DNA from 4 places in the Streptomyces sp. CA-179760 genome. Region 4 is predicted to be linked to each of the others. Evidence: riboswitches for the same ligand, from Rfam matches in the RefSeq annotation. Region 4 holds a riboswitch; each other region holds the start of a gene.
The links. Region 4 has a riboswitch for cobalamin ahead of ACQEV8_RS12890 (prenyltransferase/squalene oxidase repeat-containing protein). Riboswitches for the same ligand answer to the same signal wherever they lie in the genome.

Region 1: linked by a shared signal. The riboswitch ahead of ACQEV8_RS40095 (energy-coupling factor ABC transporter permease) and the one ahead of ACQEV8_RS12890 (prenyltransferase/squalene oxidase repeat-containing protein) in region 4 are both predicted to bind cobalamin.
Region 2: linked by a shared signal. The riboswitch ahead of ACQEV8_RS33635 (ABC transporter substrate-binding protein) and the one ahead of ACQEV8_RS12890 (prenyltransferase/squalene oxidase repeat-containing protein) in region 4 are both predicted to bind cobalamin.
Region 3: linked by a shared signal. The riboswitch ahead of ACQEV8_RS33670 ((2Fe-2S) ferredoxin domain-containing protein) and the one ahead of ACQEV8_RS12890 (prenyltransferase/squalene oxidase repeat-containing protein) in region 4 are both predicted to bind cobalamin.

Annotation. Positions count from the first base shown of each region.
Region 1 is NZ_JBNJLZ010000001.1:8,864,998-8,869,319, reverse strand. Features, by position in the region: gene ACQEV8_RS40105 (MDR family MFS transporter) at 1-678, shown strand, start outside; gene ACQEV8_RS40100 (serine/threonine-protein kinase) at 897-2,324, shown strand; cobalamin riboswitch at 2,404-2,589, shown strand; gene ACQEV8_RS40095 (energy-coupling factor ABC transporter permease) at 2,620-3,321, shown strand; gene ACQEV8_RS40090 (energy-coupling factor ABC transporter substrate-binding protein) at 3,318-3,686, shown strand; gene cbiQ (cobalt ECF transporter T component CbiQ) at 3,692-4,322, shown strand, end outside.
Region 2 is NZ_JBNJLZ010000001.1:7,376,323-7,380,644, forward strand. Features, by position in the region: gene ACQEV8_RS33630 (FecCD family ABC transporter permease) at 1-807, opposite strand, end outside; gene ACQEV8_RS33635 (ABC transporter substrate-binding protein) at 804-1,829, opposite strand; cobalamin riboswitch at 1,858-2,035, opposite strand; gene ACQEV8_RS33640 (class I SAM-dependent methyltransferase) at 2,091-2,840, opposite strand; gene ACQEV8_RS33645 (MDR family MFS transporter) at 2,809-4,074, opposite strand; gene ACQEV8_RS33650 (ATP-grasp domain-containing protein) at 4,067-4,322, opposite strand, start outside.
Region 3 is NZ_JBNJLZ010000001.1:7,383,232-7,387,553, forward strand. Features, by position in the region: gene ACQEV8_RS33660 (hypothetical protein) at 1-323, opposite strand, end outside; cobalamin riboswitch at 537-766, opposite strand; gene ACQEV8_RS33665 (ferric reductase-like transmembrane domain-containing protein) at 972-2,000, shown strand; cobalamin riboswitch at 1,983-2,171, shown strand; gene ACQEV8_RS33670 ((2Fe-2S) ferredoxin domain-containing protein) at 2,214-2,618, shown strand; gene metE (5-methyltetrahydropteroyltriglutamate--homocysteine S-methyltransferase) at 2,936-4,322, opposite strand, start outside.
Region 4 is NZ_JBNJLZ010000001.1:2,880,453-2,884,774, forward strand. Features, by position in the region: gene ACQEV8_RS12880 (helix-turn-helix domain-containing protein) at 1-429, shown strand, start outside; gene ACQEV8_RS12885 (SAM-dependent methyltransferase) at 467-1,282, opposite strand; cobalamin riboswitch at 1,522-1,659, shown strand; gene ACQEV8_RS12890 (prenyltransferase/squalene oxidase repeat-containing protein) at 1,773-2,984, shown strand; gene ACQEV8_RS12895 (SCO2322 family protein) at 2,981-3,637, shown strand; gene ACQEV8_RS12900 (energy-coupling factor transporter transmembrane component T) at 3,624-4,322, shown strand, end outside.

The DNA.
Region 1 (4,322 bases), 6.0 Mb from region 4:
GCCGGGCATCTGTGGCTGATGCCGCAGCACATCCCGGGCCGGGTCCGCACCCGGGAGCGAGGCGGGGCGCGCCTGCTGCTGCGCAACCGCCGCTTCCTGGCCCTGTGCGGGGCGTACGGCTCGTACCTGCTCGCCTACAACCAGCTGTATCTGGCCCTGCCGGACGAGGTGCAGCGCGCGGCGGGCTCCCAGGCGCCGCTGTCCTGGCTGTTCGCCCTGTCCTCGGTGCTGGTGGTGTTCGCCCAGCTGCCGGTGACCCGCTGGGCGGGCGACCGGCTGGACCTGCGCCGCTCCATGACGGCGGGGCTGCTGCTGATCGCGGCCGGTTTCGCGGTGGTGGCCGCGGCGCGCCCCGCCGGCTGGACGGGAGTCGCCGGGCTGCTGCCGGCCGCGGGCTTCGTCGTGCTGCTCACCGTGGGGCAGATGCTGGTCGTCCCCGCCGCCCGCGCCTGGGTGCCCGACCTGGCCGAGGAGGGACGGATCGGCCTCTACATGGGCGCGCTGTCCTCCGTCTCCGGCCTGATCGTCCTGGCCGGCAGCGCCGCCACCGGCTCCCTCCTCGATCTCGGCCTCCCGCCCGCCGTGCCCTGGCTGGCCCTCGCGGCCGTACCGGCCCTGACGGTGGCTCTGCTGCCGCGTCGGGCGGGCCGGGCAGAGGCGGCGGACAAGGCGGCCTGATCAGGCGGCTGCGCCCCAGGGGCAACCGCGCGCACCGCACCGTCACTCCGCCGGGCGACGTTTCCGCTCCCGGATTTCCGGGACCGTACCGGCCCTCGACACCGCTGCGGAGATCAGTGGTCACGCGGCGCCAGTATCCTGGGTCGGCTGCGCGTCCCCCGCCAACCCCCGCCTCGAAACGGGGAGTTCGGCCTGCGGCGACGTACCTTCCCATACGCATGAGACGAGGACGAGTGCTGCTAGCGGGCCGCTACCGGCTGGATGTTGAGATCGGGCGCGGTGGAATGGGAGAGGTCTGGCGCGCGTACGACGAGACGCTCGCCAGAGCGGTGGCCGTCAAGCTGCTGCTGCCCCAGGACACCGATGTCACGGCGGCCTCCCGGTTCCGTCTGGAGGCCCAGACCGCCGGGCGTCTCAACCACCCCCATCTGGTCGGTGTCCTGGACTTCGGCGAGTACGACAACCGGCTGTACCTGGTGATGGAACTGGTCGAGGGCGACAGCCTCGCCGGGGTGCTGGCCGCATCCGGCGCGCTGCCCGCCGAGCGGGTTGCCGATCTCGCCGCGCAGGCCGCGGCCGGGCTGGCCGCCGCGCACGCGCAGGGCATCGTCCACCGTGACATCAAGCCCGCCAATCTCCTGCTGGACGCCCACGGCACCCTGAAGATCGGCGACTTCGGCATCGCCCGCTTCCTCGACGACCCCGGCGCCGCGCTCACCGCCACCGGCCAGATCGTCGGCACCGGCCTCTACCTCGCGCCCGAACGCGCCCTGGGCCAGCCCGCCGGTCCCGCCTCCGACATGTACTCACTGGGGTGTCTGCTCTACCAACTCCTCAGCGGACGGCCACCGTTCCAGGCCGACACCGCCGTCGCGCTCCTCCACCAGCACCTCGATTCCGCGCCCGTACCGCCCCGCGAGCTCGGTGTCGCCGGACTCCCGCCGGCCTTCGAGAACTATCTGCTCGGCCTGCTCGCCAAGCAGCCCGAGGACCGGCCCACCGCCCAGCGGGCGGCCGAGTGGTTCGCCGGCGGCGCCTGGCGGGGGCTGCCCGAGCCGCTGCCGGAGGCCGCGCCCCCGGTGACGTCCGCCACGCCGAGGCCGTATCCGGCCACCGAGACCCGCAGCCCGGCCACGTACGCGCTGCCCGGCGCCCCTGGGCCGCGCACCGGCCGGACACCCCAGGCCGGGCGTGCGCGCCGCGCCGCGCCCCGGGCCGCCCCCGACAACCGGCGCAGAGCGGCCGCGACGGTCGCCGCGGCGGCACTCTTCGCCGCCGCGATGCTCGCCGGCATGCTGTGGTTCTCACCCGACAACACCGCGACGGAGGGCACGGAGCCCGACGCGTCCCCCTCCGCGAGCAGCCCCGCCGCGACACCGTCCGAGGGATCCGCCTCGGCCCTCTCCTCCGCTCCGGCGGCGGACACGGACCCGGCTGCCACTGCTGCGGCCGCCGGCACAGTGGCCGATATCACCCCGTCCAACACCGCGCCTCCTCCCCCGACCCCCGTCGAATCGACACCCGGCCCCACGGCTCCGGCTCAGGAGACGGCCGACCCGCCGCGAAAGGCGGACAAACCCCAGCAGGAGAAGCCCCGTCAGACGTGGGAGGACGGGGACGACGATGACGACGGGGGCGACGACTGAGCGGCCCTGCGCCGGTGTGCGAGCGGACGCCCCCTCGCGCGCCCCCCTCGGGTGGCTTGTCATCGTCCTTATCTCGGCATTACTGTCACCACGCCTTGGTGAACGGGAAATCCGGTGTGATGCCGGTGCGGCCCTCGCCACTGTGAATCGGGAAGTCCGGCTCCGGCCCCCACGGGCAGCCACTGGGTTCTTCGGAACCCGGGAAGGCGGAGTACGGGCGGTGGTACCCGTCAGCCAGGAGACCGGCCAAGGCGCGTCAACCATCCACGAGGTGCTGGAGAGGGTCTGCTGAGCCATGCACATAGCCGAGGGTTTTCTGCCACCCGCACATGCGGTCGCCTGGGGCGTCGCGTCGGCACCGTTCGTCGTCCACGGAGTCCGGTCGCTCACCCGTGAGGTGCGCGAGCACCCCGAGAGCACCCTGCTCCTCGGTGCCTCCGGTGCCTTCACGTTCGTCCTGTCCGCCCTGAAGCTTCCGTCGGTCACCGGCAGTTGTTCCCACCCCACCGGAACGGGCCTGGGAGCCATCCTGTTCCGGCCGCCCATCATGGCGGTGCTGGGCACCATCACCTTGCTCTTCCAGGCGCTGCTGCTCGCCCACGGCGGTCTGACCACGCTCGGCGCCAATGTCTTCTCCATGGCGATCGTCGGCCCGTGGGCCGGATACGCCGTGTACAAGCTGCTGCGGCGGTACGGCGTGCCGCTGATGGTCGCGGTCTTCTTCGGGGCGTTCTTCGCCGACCTGTCCACGTACTGCGTCACCAGCGTGCAGTTGGCGCTCGCCTTCCCCGACCCGGGCAGCGGGTTCGTGGGCGCGCTCGGCAAGTTCGGCACCATCTTCGCCGTCACCCAGATTCCGCTCGCGGTGAGCGAGGGGCTGCTGACGGTGCTCGTGATGCGGCTGCTGGTGCAGTCCAGCAGGGGCGAACTGACCCGGCTGGGTGTGCTCCTCGCCGAGAAGCAGTCCCGGACCGAGACCGAGGTGGCGGCCCGATGAAGAAGAGCACGAAGATCAACCTCCTGTTGCTGCTGGCCGTGGCCGCGCTCGCCGTACTGCCGCTCGCGCTCGGCCTCGGCGACCACAAGGAGGAGCCGTTCGCGGGCGCCGATGCCCAGGCGGAGACGGCGATCACCGAGATCGACCCGGACTACAAGCCCTGGTTCTCGCCGCTGTACGAGCCGCCGTCGGGTGAGATCGAGTCGGCGCTGTTCGCCTTCCAGGCCGCGCTCGGCGCCGGTGTCCTCGCCTATTACTTCGGTCTGCGCCGGGGCCGGCGGCAGGGTGAGCGGCAGGCGCGGGAGCGGAGCGCCGACGGTTCGGCAGCCGACGCCGCCGAGGAGTCCACGGCCGAGAGGTCCTGAGCCACGTGCTGCCGATCGACGCGGCGGCGCACAGCAGTCGCTGGCGCCGCCGCCATCCCGTGGACAAGGCCGTGCTCGGACTCGGACTCACCGTGCTGGCCATCTCGCTGCCGCCCTGGCCGGGCGCGGCCCTGGTGCTCGTGACGGCCGTGTCCCTGCTGCTGGGGCCGGCCGGTGTGCCCGGCCGGCGGCTGTGGCGGGCCTACCGGGTGCCGCTGGGCTTCTGCGTGACCGGCGCTCTCACGCTGCTCGTCCAGGTCGGCGGGCCGGAGGGCTTCGTCTCCCTCGCGGACGACGGGCTCCTGCGGGCCGGGGAGCTGTTGCTGCGTACCTCGGCGGCCTCCCTGGGGGTGCTGCTGTTCGCCTTCACCACACCCGTGTCCGATCTGTTGCCGCGCCTGGTCCGGGCCGGCATCCCGGCACCGGTCGTCGATGTCGCGCTCGTGACGTACCGCATGAGCTTCCTGCTGCTGGACTCCGTGCGCCGGATCCGCGACGCGCAGGCCGCCCGGCTCGGTCACACCACACGGGCCGCTGCCTGGCGCTCGCTGGGCGGGCTCGGCGCCACCGCGTTCGTCCGGGCTTTCGACCGGGCGGGCCGCCTCCAGGCCGGCCTCGCGGGGCGCGGCTACGACG
Region 2 (4,322 bases), 4.5 Mb from region 4:
GCGGAAGCGGGCCACGTCCAGCCCCATCGTGGTGGCCGCCTCCTCGCCGGCCAGCAGCAGGTTCAGATCGCGGGCCTGCACCATGAGGACGCCGACACCGAGAAGCAGGGCCGTGCTCGGCAGCCACAGCGTGCCCCAGTTGACCCCGCCGAGGCCGCCGAGGGTCCAGGCGAGGACCGCGCGGGTCTCGTTGCCCCGGTCGGTGGTGAGCAACAGCAGATCGAGGACCGCGGTGAGCATCGCGGCGATCGCCACCCCGGAGAGCACGAGACGCGATGAGGTGATGCGTCCGCCGGTGCGGGCCGTGGCGTACACGAGCAGGAGCGCGCCCAGGGCGCCCACGAAGGCGGCCACCGACAGGGAGACGGGACCGAAGAGGGTGACCCCGAACACGATGACGGAGACCGCGCCGAGGGACGCCCCCGAGGAGACGCCGAGCAGGTACGGTTCCGCGAGCGGATTGCGCACCAGGGCCTGTAGGGCGGTGCCGATCACCGCGAGGCCGGCGCCGGTGACCGCACCGAGCAGCACCCGCGGCGCCCGCACGTCCACCACGATGGTCTCCCGGGCCCGGGACCAGTCCGGCTGCTGCCAGTCGGCACCCAGCGCGTGCGTCACGATGCCCCACACCTGGCCGGGTGGCACCTGGACGGAGCCGATCGCAAGTCCCGCCGTGATGGAGGCGCCGAGCAGGGCGGTGAGTACGACCAGCGTGACGGCCAGCCGTGTACGGCCCGCTCCTGGCTCGGTGGTCTTCCGCCGTTGAACCGTCCCCTCGGCGGACGTGCCGGTGGCGGTCTGGGTCACCGGAAGCTCTCGGGGTGCAGTCCGCGGGACAGGTCGTCGACCGCGTAGGCCGAGCGGATTCCCACCAGGGTGGCGGTCAGCGGCAGAACGACGAACCGCTTGTTCCTGACGGCGGGTACGTCGGCGAGCGCGGGCTGGGAGAGCAGGAACTTCTTCTTCTGTTCGACACTTCCGGCGCCCGCGTAGTCGTAGATGGCGATGACTTCCGGTCTGCGCTCGACGACCTGCTCCCAGGAGACATCGCCGAAGACGTCGTCGAGGTCGGCGAAGATGTTCTCGCCGCCGGCCAGCCGGATCAGTTCGGTGCCCAGGCTCTTGCCGCCCGCGGTGAAGGCGGTCTTGTCGCCGCTGTCGTACACGAAGACGGGCACCTCGGGCTCGCCTTCGACCTTGCCGGCGGCCTTGCCGACGTGGTCCTCGAGATCGGCGACCAGCTTGTCGGCCCGGTCCGAGACACCGAAGATCTTGCCGATGGTGCGGACCTCGTCGTAGGTGTCCTTCATCGTCACCTTCTTCTTGCCGCAGTACTCACGGTTGAGGTAAGTGTCGATGCCCGCGTCGGCGAAGGCTGTGCGGGAGCGGCCCTCCTTCTCGGCGAAGGCGCTGCCGTAGCCGCCGTAGACGAGTTCGGGTTCGGCGTCCAGGACCTTCTCGAACGACGGTTCCTTCTCCGCCAGTTCGGGGATCGCCTCGTAGTCCTTCTTCAGCTCGGGCAGGACGGCGGAGTCGGGGAAGGCCGTGCCGACCATGCGGTCCTTCAGACCGAGGGCGAGCATGAGTTCCGCCGGGTGCTGGTGGATGGTGACCACGCGTGACGGCGGCTTGTCGTACGTCGTCTTCACGCCGCAGTTGTCGATGGTGACCGGGAAACCCGCGGGCACGGCTGCGGTGGCCTTCGTGTCTCCGGCGCTCTCGTCGGTCGCACCGCAGCCGGTGGTCAGCAGCACCGACGACAGGGCCACGGCAGCGGCCGTGGCACGAAGGAACCCGCGCGTGCGGGCAGGGGTGAACAGTTGGGACACGTGAAGCCTCCTGGAGTCCGCGCTCCTCGGATCGGGCCCGCGACGGACCAGTGTCCTGACTCCCGGATCGACGCTTCCTCCGCCTTCCCGCGCGGTGCGCAGTGGCGTGTCGGAGGGGCGCTCCCCGGTCACAGTGGCGGGACCGTGCCGGATTCGCACCGGCTTCCTGTCTCCCGTCGCGGCGATGACCAGGTGATCCTACGATTCCCCGAGTCGACGGCAAAGGGCGCGCGGACCCCGGCCGCACGCCCCGCGCCTCCCTCACGCTTCGCGGACGGCCCGGAGGACGAGTCGCTCGGCATTCTCGTCGTAAGGGCGCCCATCGAATCCGCCGAAGACCTGCACGCGGCCGAACCCCGCCTCCTCGGCCATCCGCCGCAGCTCCACGGCGCTGTACACGAACCACGTCAACGTGGCCCGCGTCACCCGCTCGCCCCGGACCAGCACCCACTCGCTGCACAGCCGCGCCCACTCGTCCAGCACGGTGTCGGTCTGCACCATCACGTCGTCGCCCCGTCGCACCACCTTGGGCGGGGTGACCCTGCGGGCCAGGAGCTCCTTCCCCGCGAGGTCCAGGAGGAGCGTTCCGCCGGGAGCCAGGCAGGTGTACATGGTGCGCAGCACGCGCGCGTTGTCGGCGGGGTCCTCGAAGTACCCGAACGAGGTGAACATGTTGAGGACGACATCGAACCCGCCCGCTGCCTCGTACTCGCGTGCGTCGGCCCGCACGTACGTCACCTCGACACCGGCGTCGGCCGACCGCTTGCGTGCCCGGTCCAGCATGGCCGGGCTCAGGTCCACTCCGGTCACGCGGTGACCGCGGCGGGCGAGCGGCACGGTGAACACCCCGGGCCCGCAGCACAGGTCCAGCACGCGTGATCCCTCGGGGAAGGCCAGCAGGTGAGAGGTGTCCAGCAGTTCCTCGGCCTGCTCATGGCGCTGTTCGGAGAAGAGGAAGTCGTGGAACTCGGTCCAGAAGTCATCGTCCTGGAATCCGCCCGTCCGTGTCATCGCGCGTCAGTGCTCCTTCATGGTCGCCGTCGGGGACAGGGCGCCGCGCCGTGCGACGGCGCAGCGTGAGCAGCAGAGGGGGAAGCAGCAAGCACTGGGCGGCTGCCAGCAGCCAGAACCAGCCGGTGTGTCCCGCCCGTTCGCCGAAGTCGTACAACTGCCCGCCCAGCACGCCGCTCGCGCAGGCCCCCAGGCCCGCGGCCATCCGCTGTTGACCGAAAACAACGGCGTCGGAGCGGGGGCTGCGGCGCAGTGCCTCCAGGTCGTTCTTCAGGAACAGCACGATGTCGCCCAGGGTGATCAGTGCCCCGCCCGCCAGCAGCGCCGCCCGGGTACCGGCCGCCAGCACGGCCATGCCCGCCGCCAGGCCCACGAACCCGACCGCGAGGGCGAGGGCGTACGGCATGCGCCGGATCAGACCGGACGCGAGCGGCTGTACGACGATGACCAGCGTGAAGCAGAGCAGCAGCACCACGCTGTAGAACGCGCTGGAGGCGCGCTCCACGGCGTACACCGCCAGGAAGTGCTGGAAGTGGAAGTAGAGGTAGAAGGCCAGCGCGTTGGCGGCGAACGGCAGGAGTGCCATCCCGGCCAGGAGACCCGAGGGGGCCGTTTCGCGCGAATCGGTACGTTCCCCGTCTGTTGTGGGCAGCCGCGCGTGTCCCGCACTGACCGCGAGGAACAGGGCCGTTACCGCCGCGAACAACCAGCCGGGCGACGAAAGAACGAACGGCCCGGCGATCAGTGGGCCGACGGCCATCCCCGCGTTGAGTGCCGCGTTGCCCGCCGACAGGAACGCCGGGCGGCGCTCGTCGTCGACTCCGTGCACCAGGTATGCCTTGTTCGCGGGCAGGTAGAGCGCGGCACCACAGCACGTGAGGACCAGCGCCCAGATGGCGAGGGGCGGCCAGCGCAGGGCCAGCAGGAGCCCGGCGAAACCGGCGGTGCGTACGACGAGTGCCCACAGCATCGTGCGGCGCAGCCCGATCCGGTCCGCGAGGGCCCCGCCGACGATGCCGCCGGAGAACTGCACGAGCGATGCCACGGCCAGGACGACGCCGACCGTGCCGAGCCCCATCCCGAGCCGTTCGTGCAGGAACACCGACATGAACGGCAGGACCATGAAGCTGCCGAGCGGAATTACGAACGAGCTGAGCAGGAGGAACCGCAGCGGGCCGGTGAGCGGGAACAGCGAGGCCCGCAGACCGGGTTCAGGGGTGGTGCGCTCACCCACCGGGCGCCTCCCGGCCGGCCGGGTCGGGGAGCGGGTCGGTGAGCACACGCAGGGCGCCCGCGGCGGCCACCGCGCGGTGGGTGGCGAGTTCGGCGGTCTCCGCCTCGGCGTACACGATGCCCGCGTAGCCACGACTGTCGCTCAGGTGCTCGATGCGGTCGCCGGACTGCTTGACCGGATACCAGGCGGGCGTTCCCGGCATGCCGGCGAACCGGTCGAGCCCGGCGACGCCGGCAAACAGGCCGGGT
Region 3 (4,322 bases), 4.5 Mb from region 4:
GTGGAACTGGCCATACCCACGCCCACCGGCAGTTCGGAGTGGGTGCGCCAGTCGCCCGGCGGCAAGGCGAGGCCGTAGTGGTCCAGGAAGAGCCGGGCCGCTTCCACCGACTTCTCCCCGAGCGGCGGCGCATGCGGTGGATGACCGGCAGCCGCGCTCGGAGTGAAGTACACCCAGGAGTGGCGGTCCACGGGAAAGGACACCACCGCGATCTCAGGTTCGGTGCCTGGTCGCAACGGGCCCTGGTACAGCTCGCCCAGCGTGCCGTGGCATACACCCGACACGGTGCGGCCCGACGGATGGTGCTCCTGGCGGGGGCGCATGCCTGGCCTTGGCATCGCCGGCCCCGGCCTGCCGGTTCGCGCGTCGGCCCAGGGGCGGCGTAACCGAAGAGAACCGACTGGGTGGTGACGCACACATCCCTCCTCCGTCCCGGTCCTTGAACATCGACAGGGAAGGAGGCGCGGCCACACGCACGATGTACGACCGCCCACAACCGCCGACCCAGTCCACGAGGTCACGTGCACAGCCCGCGTGGGACGCGGGCACAGTGGCAGGTCTTCGGACTCGCGGGCACGTCCGCCGAAAGGGCGGACCCCTACTGGCCGTCTCTTCCCCGGCCCCGACGCGGGCCCAGTGACATGACGGCTTTCGTTCCCACTCACCGCTGCGGGACAGCCCCGGATTCGCACCGGGTTCCCTCTTGCGTCGCGCTACCGGGCGTCCGGACGGACGGGAGGCGCGAACCGACTGCGTGCATCAGCGTAGAGGCGCTCGTACCCCCGCGACAGGGGGCCTTCGACGGTTGTCCTGAATGTGCGGGCGAGTCAGAACCAGGAGGGCCCCGCCCACTCGTCGCGGCGACTCTGGCCGGATCCACCCTCGGTGATCACCGCGCCCTCGGCCAGACTTGTTGCCTCACGCAACATGGGCACCGTCCCTGCGGTGCCCTCGGTGCCCGGGAGGCCCTGATGCTGTCAGATGCCAGGTCGGACGAAGACGGGGCAGCGGCCCCGCCCGGACGGCAACGGCCTCCCGGTGACCGCGTCGCGCTGCGCGGCGACCTGCGATCCGCTCTGCCCGACGCCACCGCGGCGGCGGTGGTCACCGCGCTTGTCTTCGCGTTCCTTTACGCGCGCATGGAATCAGGTGCTTCGGACACCGTCGCGGTCATGCCCTTCATGGACGACCCCCGCACCTACTGGATGTACCTGCTCAGCCAGGCGTTCGGCTGGTCGGGGCTGCTGTGGGCCTGGGGCACGGTCGTGCTCGGTCTGCTGCTGTCGGGACCGCGCCCCACCCGGCTGCCGGTCTCCCGAAACGTACTGGAACGCTGGCACCGCACCACGAGCCTGACGACGATGGCGCTGATGTTCGCGCACGCGCTGATGTTCGCGGCCGAACTCGTGCGCTATGAAACGAAGCTGGCGTGGGCGGAACGTCTGTGGGTGGGCTTCGCGGACACCTTCGTGCCGGGCTGGTACGACTCCGGCACCGGCAAGATCGCCATCCCGCTCGGACAGGGTGCCCTGTACCTGGCGATTCCGCTGGGCCTGTTGTTCTACGTCCGGCACCGCATCGGAGCGAACGCCTGGCGACGGCTGCACCGTTTCGTGATCGTCGTGTATGTGCTGAGCGTGTGGCACTCGCTGCTGTACGGAACCAACGTCTGGTACGGGGAGTGGCCGCGCACCCTGCTGTGGCTGCTGCAACTGCCGGTAGCGCTGTTGCTGTTGCTCCGTCTGCTGAGACCGGCTCGGCGGGTCGAACGACTGGGATCCCCGGGCGGGCGCGGGGGCACGGCCCGGCCGGGGTGGTGGATGCGCATGGCGGGACGGGTCGTTGTCGGAGCCGTCGTCGTCGGACTTGTCCTCGTGGTGGTGTCGGGCCGTGACGGCGGACGCGACCGCCCGACCCATCCGCCCGCGACGGCCCCCACGCCCAGGAGACGGACTGACGGCCGGAACCGGACGGGCGGGAGGTGCCCTGGGATGGGATGATGGCCGGCGACAAGGCGACGGCGGAACGAGGAAGCCGGTGTGAATCCGGAGCGGTCCCGCCACTGTGATCGGCGAGCGAGTCCCGACAGGCCACTGCCCGGCAGCGGGTGGGAAGGCCGGGACGAGCATCGACCCGAGAGCCAGGAGACTCACGCGGTCGCCTCCTCGACGGACCACCGGGGCGGATCTCCCCGGAGAGAGGGACGGCACCGCATGCCCGCAACGCCGACCGGACGAACGACCGACGGCCCCAGGACCGCAACGGCGGCCGGCCCCGTGCCGTGCCGCATAGTCGTGTGCCGCGACTGCTGCTGCGGCACCCCGAAGGTGACCGGCATCGACCACGCGGCCCAGACGGCACGTCTGCGCGCCCAGGTGCCCGTACGGGTGTCCGCCTGCCTGGACGTCTGCGACCAGGCCAACGTCATCGTCGTCCAGCCCTCCGCGAAAGGCCGGGCCGCCGGCGCCCGGCCCGTCTGGCTGGGGCTGGTCAACGACCCGGACGCAACCGAGGACATCGCCGCCTGGGCGCGCGCCGGCGGACCGGGCGTCGCACCCCAGCCGGACATTCTCGACCTGTACACCTTCAGGCCACCGCGACGGCGTACGGCCTCCTGACGGTCTGGACGGAGAGCCGGAGAGAGGGCAGGAAGCGTGCGTGACGCCCGTGTTCAGCCGCGTCCGTCACCGCAGCCCTCACCAACAGGAAAGTAGGGGCCGGAGCTTCCAGTATTCGGATCGCGGTCCACTACGGGAGGACGGAGGATTCCGGTGCGTGTGCGTTCGGCGGCCATTCCGCACAGGGCATCAGCACATGTCGTGGCCCACACCGGCCGCCGATCTCGACCTGCAGCGGTTGCTGGTGCACCCTCCCCCCCGTCAGGGGCCGGGGAGGGAGGCGGGTCCTCCCTCCCCGGCCCTGCCGGGGCCTGGTCTCAGGATGCCGGGAGCTCCTCACGGACGGTGCGGGCGGCGGCGACCAGGTTCTCCAGGGAGGCCCGGGTCTCGGGCCAGCCGCGGGTCTTCAGACCGCAGTCCGGGTTGACCCACAGTCGCTCGGCCGGGATGGCCTTCAGCCCGGTGCGCAGCAGTGCGGCGGCCTCCTCGGTGCTCGGCACCCGCGGTGAGTGGATGTCGTAGACACCCGGGCCGGCCTCGCGCGGATAGCCGTGGGCTGCCAGCTCACGGGCTACCTGCATGTGGGAGCGTGCGGCCTCCAGGCTGATGACGTCGGCGTCGAGGTCGTCGATGGCCTGGACGATGTCGCCGAACTCGGCGTAGCACATGTGCGTGTGGATCTGCGTGTCCGGACGCACACCGGCGGTCGTGACCCGGAAGGCCTCCGTCGCCCATGCCAGATAGCCCGCGCGGTCGGCGGCCCGCAGGGGCAGCGTCTCGCGCAGGGCGGGCTCGTCGACCTGGATGACCGACGTCCCGGCCGCCTCCAGATCGGCCACCTCGTGGCGCAGGGCGAGGGCGACCTGGCGGGCGGTGTCGCCGAGGGGCTGGTCGTCGCGGACGAAGGACCAGGCGAGCATGGTGACCGGGCCGGTGAGCATGCCCTTGACCGGGCGGTGCGTGAGGGACTGGGCGTAGGTCGTCCAGCGGACAGTCATCGGCTCGGGGCGGGAGATGTCGCCGGCCAGGATCGGCGGGCGGACGTAGCGGGTGCCGTAGGACTGGACCCAGCCGTGCTGGGTGGCGAGGTAGCCGGTGAGCTGTTCGGCGAAGTACTGGACCATGTCGTTGCGTTCGGGCTCACCGTGCACCAGGACGTCCAGGCCGCTCTTCTCCTGGAAGGAGATCACTTCCTGGATCTCGGCCTTGATGCGCTCTTCGTAGCCGTCGGTGTCGATACGGCCCGCTCGCAGGTCGGCTCGGGCGGTGCGCAGCTCGCCGGTCTGCGGGAAGGAGCCGATCGTGGTGGTCGGCAGCAGCGGCAGTCCGAGGTGGGCGCGCTGGGCCGTGGCGCGTTCGGCGTACGGCTGGGAGCGGCGGGCGTCGGCCTCGGTGACGGCGGCGGCCCGGGCCCGTACGCCGGGGTCGTGCGTGATCGGCGAGCCGGCGCGGGAAGCGAGGTCGGCCCGGTTCGCGGCGAGTTCGGCGGTGATCGCGTCGGTGCCCTCGGCGATGCCGCGAGCGAGGGTGACGACCTCGGCGGTCTTCTGCCGGGCGAAGGCGAGCCAGCGCAGGAGCTGCGGCTCGATGTCCCGCTCCGCACCGGTGTCGAGTGGCACGTGGAGCAGAGAGCAGGAGGCCGAGACGTCGACTCGGTCGGCCAGGCCGAGCAGGGTGCCGAGGGTGGCCAGTGAGGCCGACAGT
Region 4 (4,322 bases):
CGGGAGACCGACCGCCGGGTGGCCTTGCGGATGACCCGGCAGCGGATCCTGCACCGGCAGCCCGGCGCGGCCCGGCTCTGGGCCGTGATCGACGAGGCGGCGCTGCGGCGCCCGGTGGGCGGGCCGGAGGTGATGCGCGCCCAGCTCAGGCATCTCATCGAGGTCTGCCGGCTTCCGCAGGTCACCGTCCAGATCCTGCCGTTCGTCTCCGGAGGTCATGCCGCGGAGGGCGGTCCGGTCACCATTCTGCGGCTGCCCGGCGGCCAGTTGCCCGACGTGGTCTACCTGGAGCAGCTCACCACCGCGCTCTATCCCGACCGGCCGGCCGACATCGAGCGCTACTGGGACGCCATGAACCGGCTGGTGGTCGAAGCCGAGTCACCTGACGAGACTCCGACCATCCTGCACCGCATATTTCAGGAGACCTGAGTAAGACCCCCGGGTTCAGCCGGGGTCGGCGGGCGGTTCAGCGCTTGAGGGCGACACCGCCGTACTGGTGCACCTCCGCCGGCAGGCCCAGGGCCTCGGCGTCGGGACGCCAGCGCGAGCAGGACGTGACGCCCGGCTCCAGCAGCTCCAGGCCGTCGAAGTAGCGGGCGATCTGCTCGGGGCTGCGCAGGATGTACGGGATCGAGCCGCCGTCGTTGTACTGACCGATGGCCCTGAGGTAGTCCTCGCTGGTGTCGGTGCTGTCGTACTGGACGAGGTAGCTGCCGGGCGGCAGGGCGTCCACCAGCTCCGACACGATCGTACGTGCCTCGTCGTGGTCCTCGATGTGGCCGAGGATGCCCATCAGCATGAGCGCGACGGGCTGGTCGAAGTCCAGCGTCTTACCGGCTTCCCGGACGATCGTGCTCGGCTTGCGCAGGTCGGCGTCGACGTAGTTGGTGACGCCTTCCGGTGTGCTGGTGAGCAGGGCGCGGGCGTGGGCCAGCACCAGCGGGTCGTTGTCGACGTAGACGATCCGGCTCTCCGGGGCCACCCGCTGGGCGATCTGGTGGGTGTTGTCCACGTTGGGCAGCCCGGTGCCGATGTCCAGGAACTGGCGGATGCCCTCTTCGGCGGCGAGATGGCGTACGGCGCGGGCGAGGAAGTAGCGGGCGGCGCGGGCCCCGGTCTCGATCCCGGGGAAGATCTCACGGAACGCGTCACCGGCCACCCGGTCGACTTCGTAGTTGTCCTTCCCGCCCAGCCAGTAGTTCCAGATCCGCGCCGATTGCGGAACCGAGGTGTCGATCTTGGAGAGCGGCTCCTGCTCGGAGTTCCCCGCCTGATCAGTCATGGACGCTCCTGCGTGTGGTCGTGGAGCTTCACGTTAACCGTTTTGCCTCACGGACAGGATCAACTCCTCGGCGTGGTGGAGCAGTTCGCCCGGGAGCAGGTCCTGGTGGAGGACACCGACAGCCGAGCCGGGGTGGTCTGGAGCATGGCCGAGTTCATCCAGAGGCCAGCGGGGCAGGCCGCCGCACCGAGAAGTCTCCCCGGTGGTGCGGTCGGCATGGGGGGGCGAAGCTACCCTCGGGCGTTTTCGTAGGTGCGGGTACAGTAGGCGGGTCGTCATCACCCGTACAGGGAGAAGCCGGTGCAATTCCGGCGCTGACCCGCAACCGTAACCGCCCTGCCAGGCGGGAGCCGGATCGCCCGTACGGATCGTGACCGGCTCACGTGCCCGGCGCCCGCCGGTGCACGGCACCGTCGAGGTATACGGAGCCGAGCCGCCGGGGGTGTCCCGTGCTGCCCGGCTCCCTCACAGGGAGAGGCACCCGCCGATCATGAACGTCCGCCGCAGGGCCGCCGCCGTCCTGGCCGCCGCCACCGTGATCGGCACCGCCACGCCGGCCGCCGCCGCACCGTCACCGACTCCGTCCCAGGCGTTCCCCTCCGCCCTGTACGGGGGCAAGGACCCCAAGTTCGACGGCGTCTGGCGCCAGTCGCTCGCCCTGCTGGCCCAGGACACGGTGGGTGAGAAGCCGGCGGCGAAGTCCGTGGAGTGGCTGGTCCGGCAGCAGTGCGCGGACGGCGGGTTCGCCCCGTACCGTGCCGATCCGGCCGCGGCGTGCGACGCCAAGACCATGGTGGACAGCAACCAGACGGCCGCGGCCGTCCAGGCCCTCGCCGCGCTCGGCGGGCACGACGCCGTCACCGGCAAGGCCGTCGACTGGCTGAAGTCCGTACAGAACGAGGACGGTGGCTGGGGCTACGCGCCCGGCGGCGCCAGCGACACCAACTCGACGTCCGTCGTCATCGGCGCGCTCGCCGCCGCCGGTGAGAAGCCGGACCAGGTCGAGAAGGGCGGAAAGTCGCCCTACGACGCCCTGCTGAAGCTCGCCCTCCCCTGCGGCGGGGACGACGACGGCGCCTTCGCGTTCCAGCCGGACAAGAAGGGCGAGCTGACCGCCAACGCGGACGCCACGGCGGCCGGTGCCCTCGGCGCCCTCGGCAAGGGCATGGTGGTGGAGGCGGGCAAGAAGTCCGACGCCACGTGCACGGATCCCTCCACGCCGCGGCAGGCCGCAGCCAACGGTGCCGCGTACCTCACCCAGACCCTCGCCGAGGACGACAACCACCTCACCTCCGCCCTCGCCGGCTCGGCCCCCCAGCCCGACCACGGCAACACCGCCGACGCGGTCGTGGCGCTCGCCGCGCAGGGCGAGACCGCGCAGGCCGAGAAGTCCCTGGGCTGGCTGGAGAAGAACTCCACGACCTGGGCCGCCCAGAACGGTCCCGCCGCCTACGCCCAGCTGATCTTCGCCGCGCACGCGACGGGCGCGAACCCGCGCGACTTCGGCGGCACGGACCTGGTGAAGCAGCTGAACGCGACGGGCCCGGCCCCGCAGGCCCCCGAACAGCCCTCGGCGACCGACACGAAGAACGACTCGGAGTCGGGCTTCTTCGGCGTCTGGTGGTACGTCGGGGTCTGCCTCGTCGCCGGTATCGGCATCGGCTTCCTCTTCACCGGCCGCAAGAAGAGGCAGCAGTCGTGATCCGCCGTGCCGTTCTCCTCCTCCTGGCCACGCTCCTGCTGAGCGTGGGAGCGGGCGCGGGCGCGGGGGCGGGCGCGGCCCAGGCCGCCGGCTACCGGTACTGGTCGTTCTGGGACCGCGACGGCGACCGCTGGGTCTACGCCACCCAGGGCCCGTCCCTGGCCCGCCCCTCGGACGGCGACGTCCAGGGGTTCCGCTTCGCGGTGAGCGAGGACTCCTCCGAGGCGGCCCGGCCGCGCGGCGCGGCCGACTTCAAGACCGTCTGCGCGAAGACGCCCGCGCAGGACGGCAAGAAGCGCGTGGCGCTCGTCATCGACCCCGGCGCCAAGGCGGACGCCCCCCAGGGCGAGACCCCGCCCCCCGCCCGGACGGTCTGCGCCCGGGTCTCCCCCGACGCGACCACGGCGGAGGCCCTCGCGACGGTCGCCAAGCCCCTGCGCTACGACACCAACGCCCTGTTGTGCGCGATCGCGGGGTATCCGAAGACGGGCTGCGGCGAGCAGGTGGCGAACTCCCGGCAGTCGACACCGGCGGCGAAGAAGAACACGTCCGACGACGACGGCCCGTCCCTGGGCCTGCTGGCGGGCATCGGCGTGGTGGCGGTCCTGGGAGCGGCCGCGATGTGGCAGGTACGTCGGCGTGACCAGGCTTAGCAGCGCGGACCGGCTCAGCGACGCGCCCTCCCACCTCCGGCCCCGGCGCCGGGCCCCTCTGCACCCCGGCGCCTGGTGGCTCTGGTCCCTCTCCCTCGGCACCGCGGCCACCCGCACCACCAACCCCCTGCTCCTCTGCCTCCTCATCTCGGTCTCCGCCTACGTCGTGGCGACCTGCCGCCCCCCGACCCCTTGGTCCCGTTCCTACGGCGCCTTCGTCAAACTCGCCCTCGCCGTCCTGGTCGTCCGGCTGCTCTTCGCGATCGTCCTCGGCTCCCCCATCCCCGGCACGCACACCCTCGTCACGCTCCCCGAGGTGCCCCTCCCGGACTGGGCCCAGGGCATCCGCCTCGGCGGCGAGGTCACGGCCGAGGCCCTCACCTTCGCGTTGTACGACGGCCTGAGACTGGCCACCCTGCTCGTCTGCGTCGGAGCCGCGAACGCCCTCGCCAACCCCTCCCGCCTCCTCAAGTCCCTCCCGGGCGCCCTGTACGAGATGGGTGTCGCGGTCGTCGTCGCCCTCACCTTCGCGCCGAACCTCATCGCCGACGTCCAGCGCCTGCGCGCCGCCCGCCGGCTGCGCGGCCGTCCGGACAAGGGCGTCCGTGGCCTGCTGCAGGTGGGTCTCCCGGTCCTGGAAGGCGCGTTGGAGCGCTCGGTGTCCCTGGCCGCCGCGATGGACGCC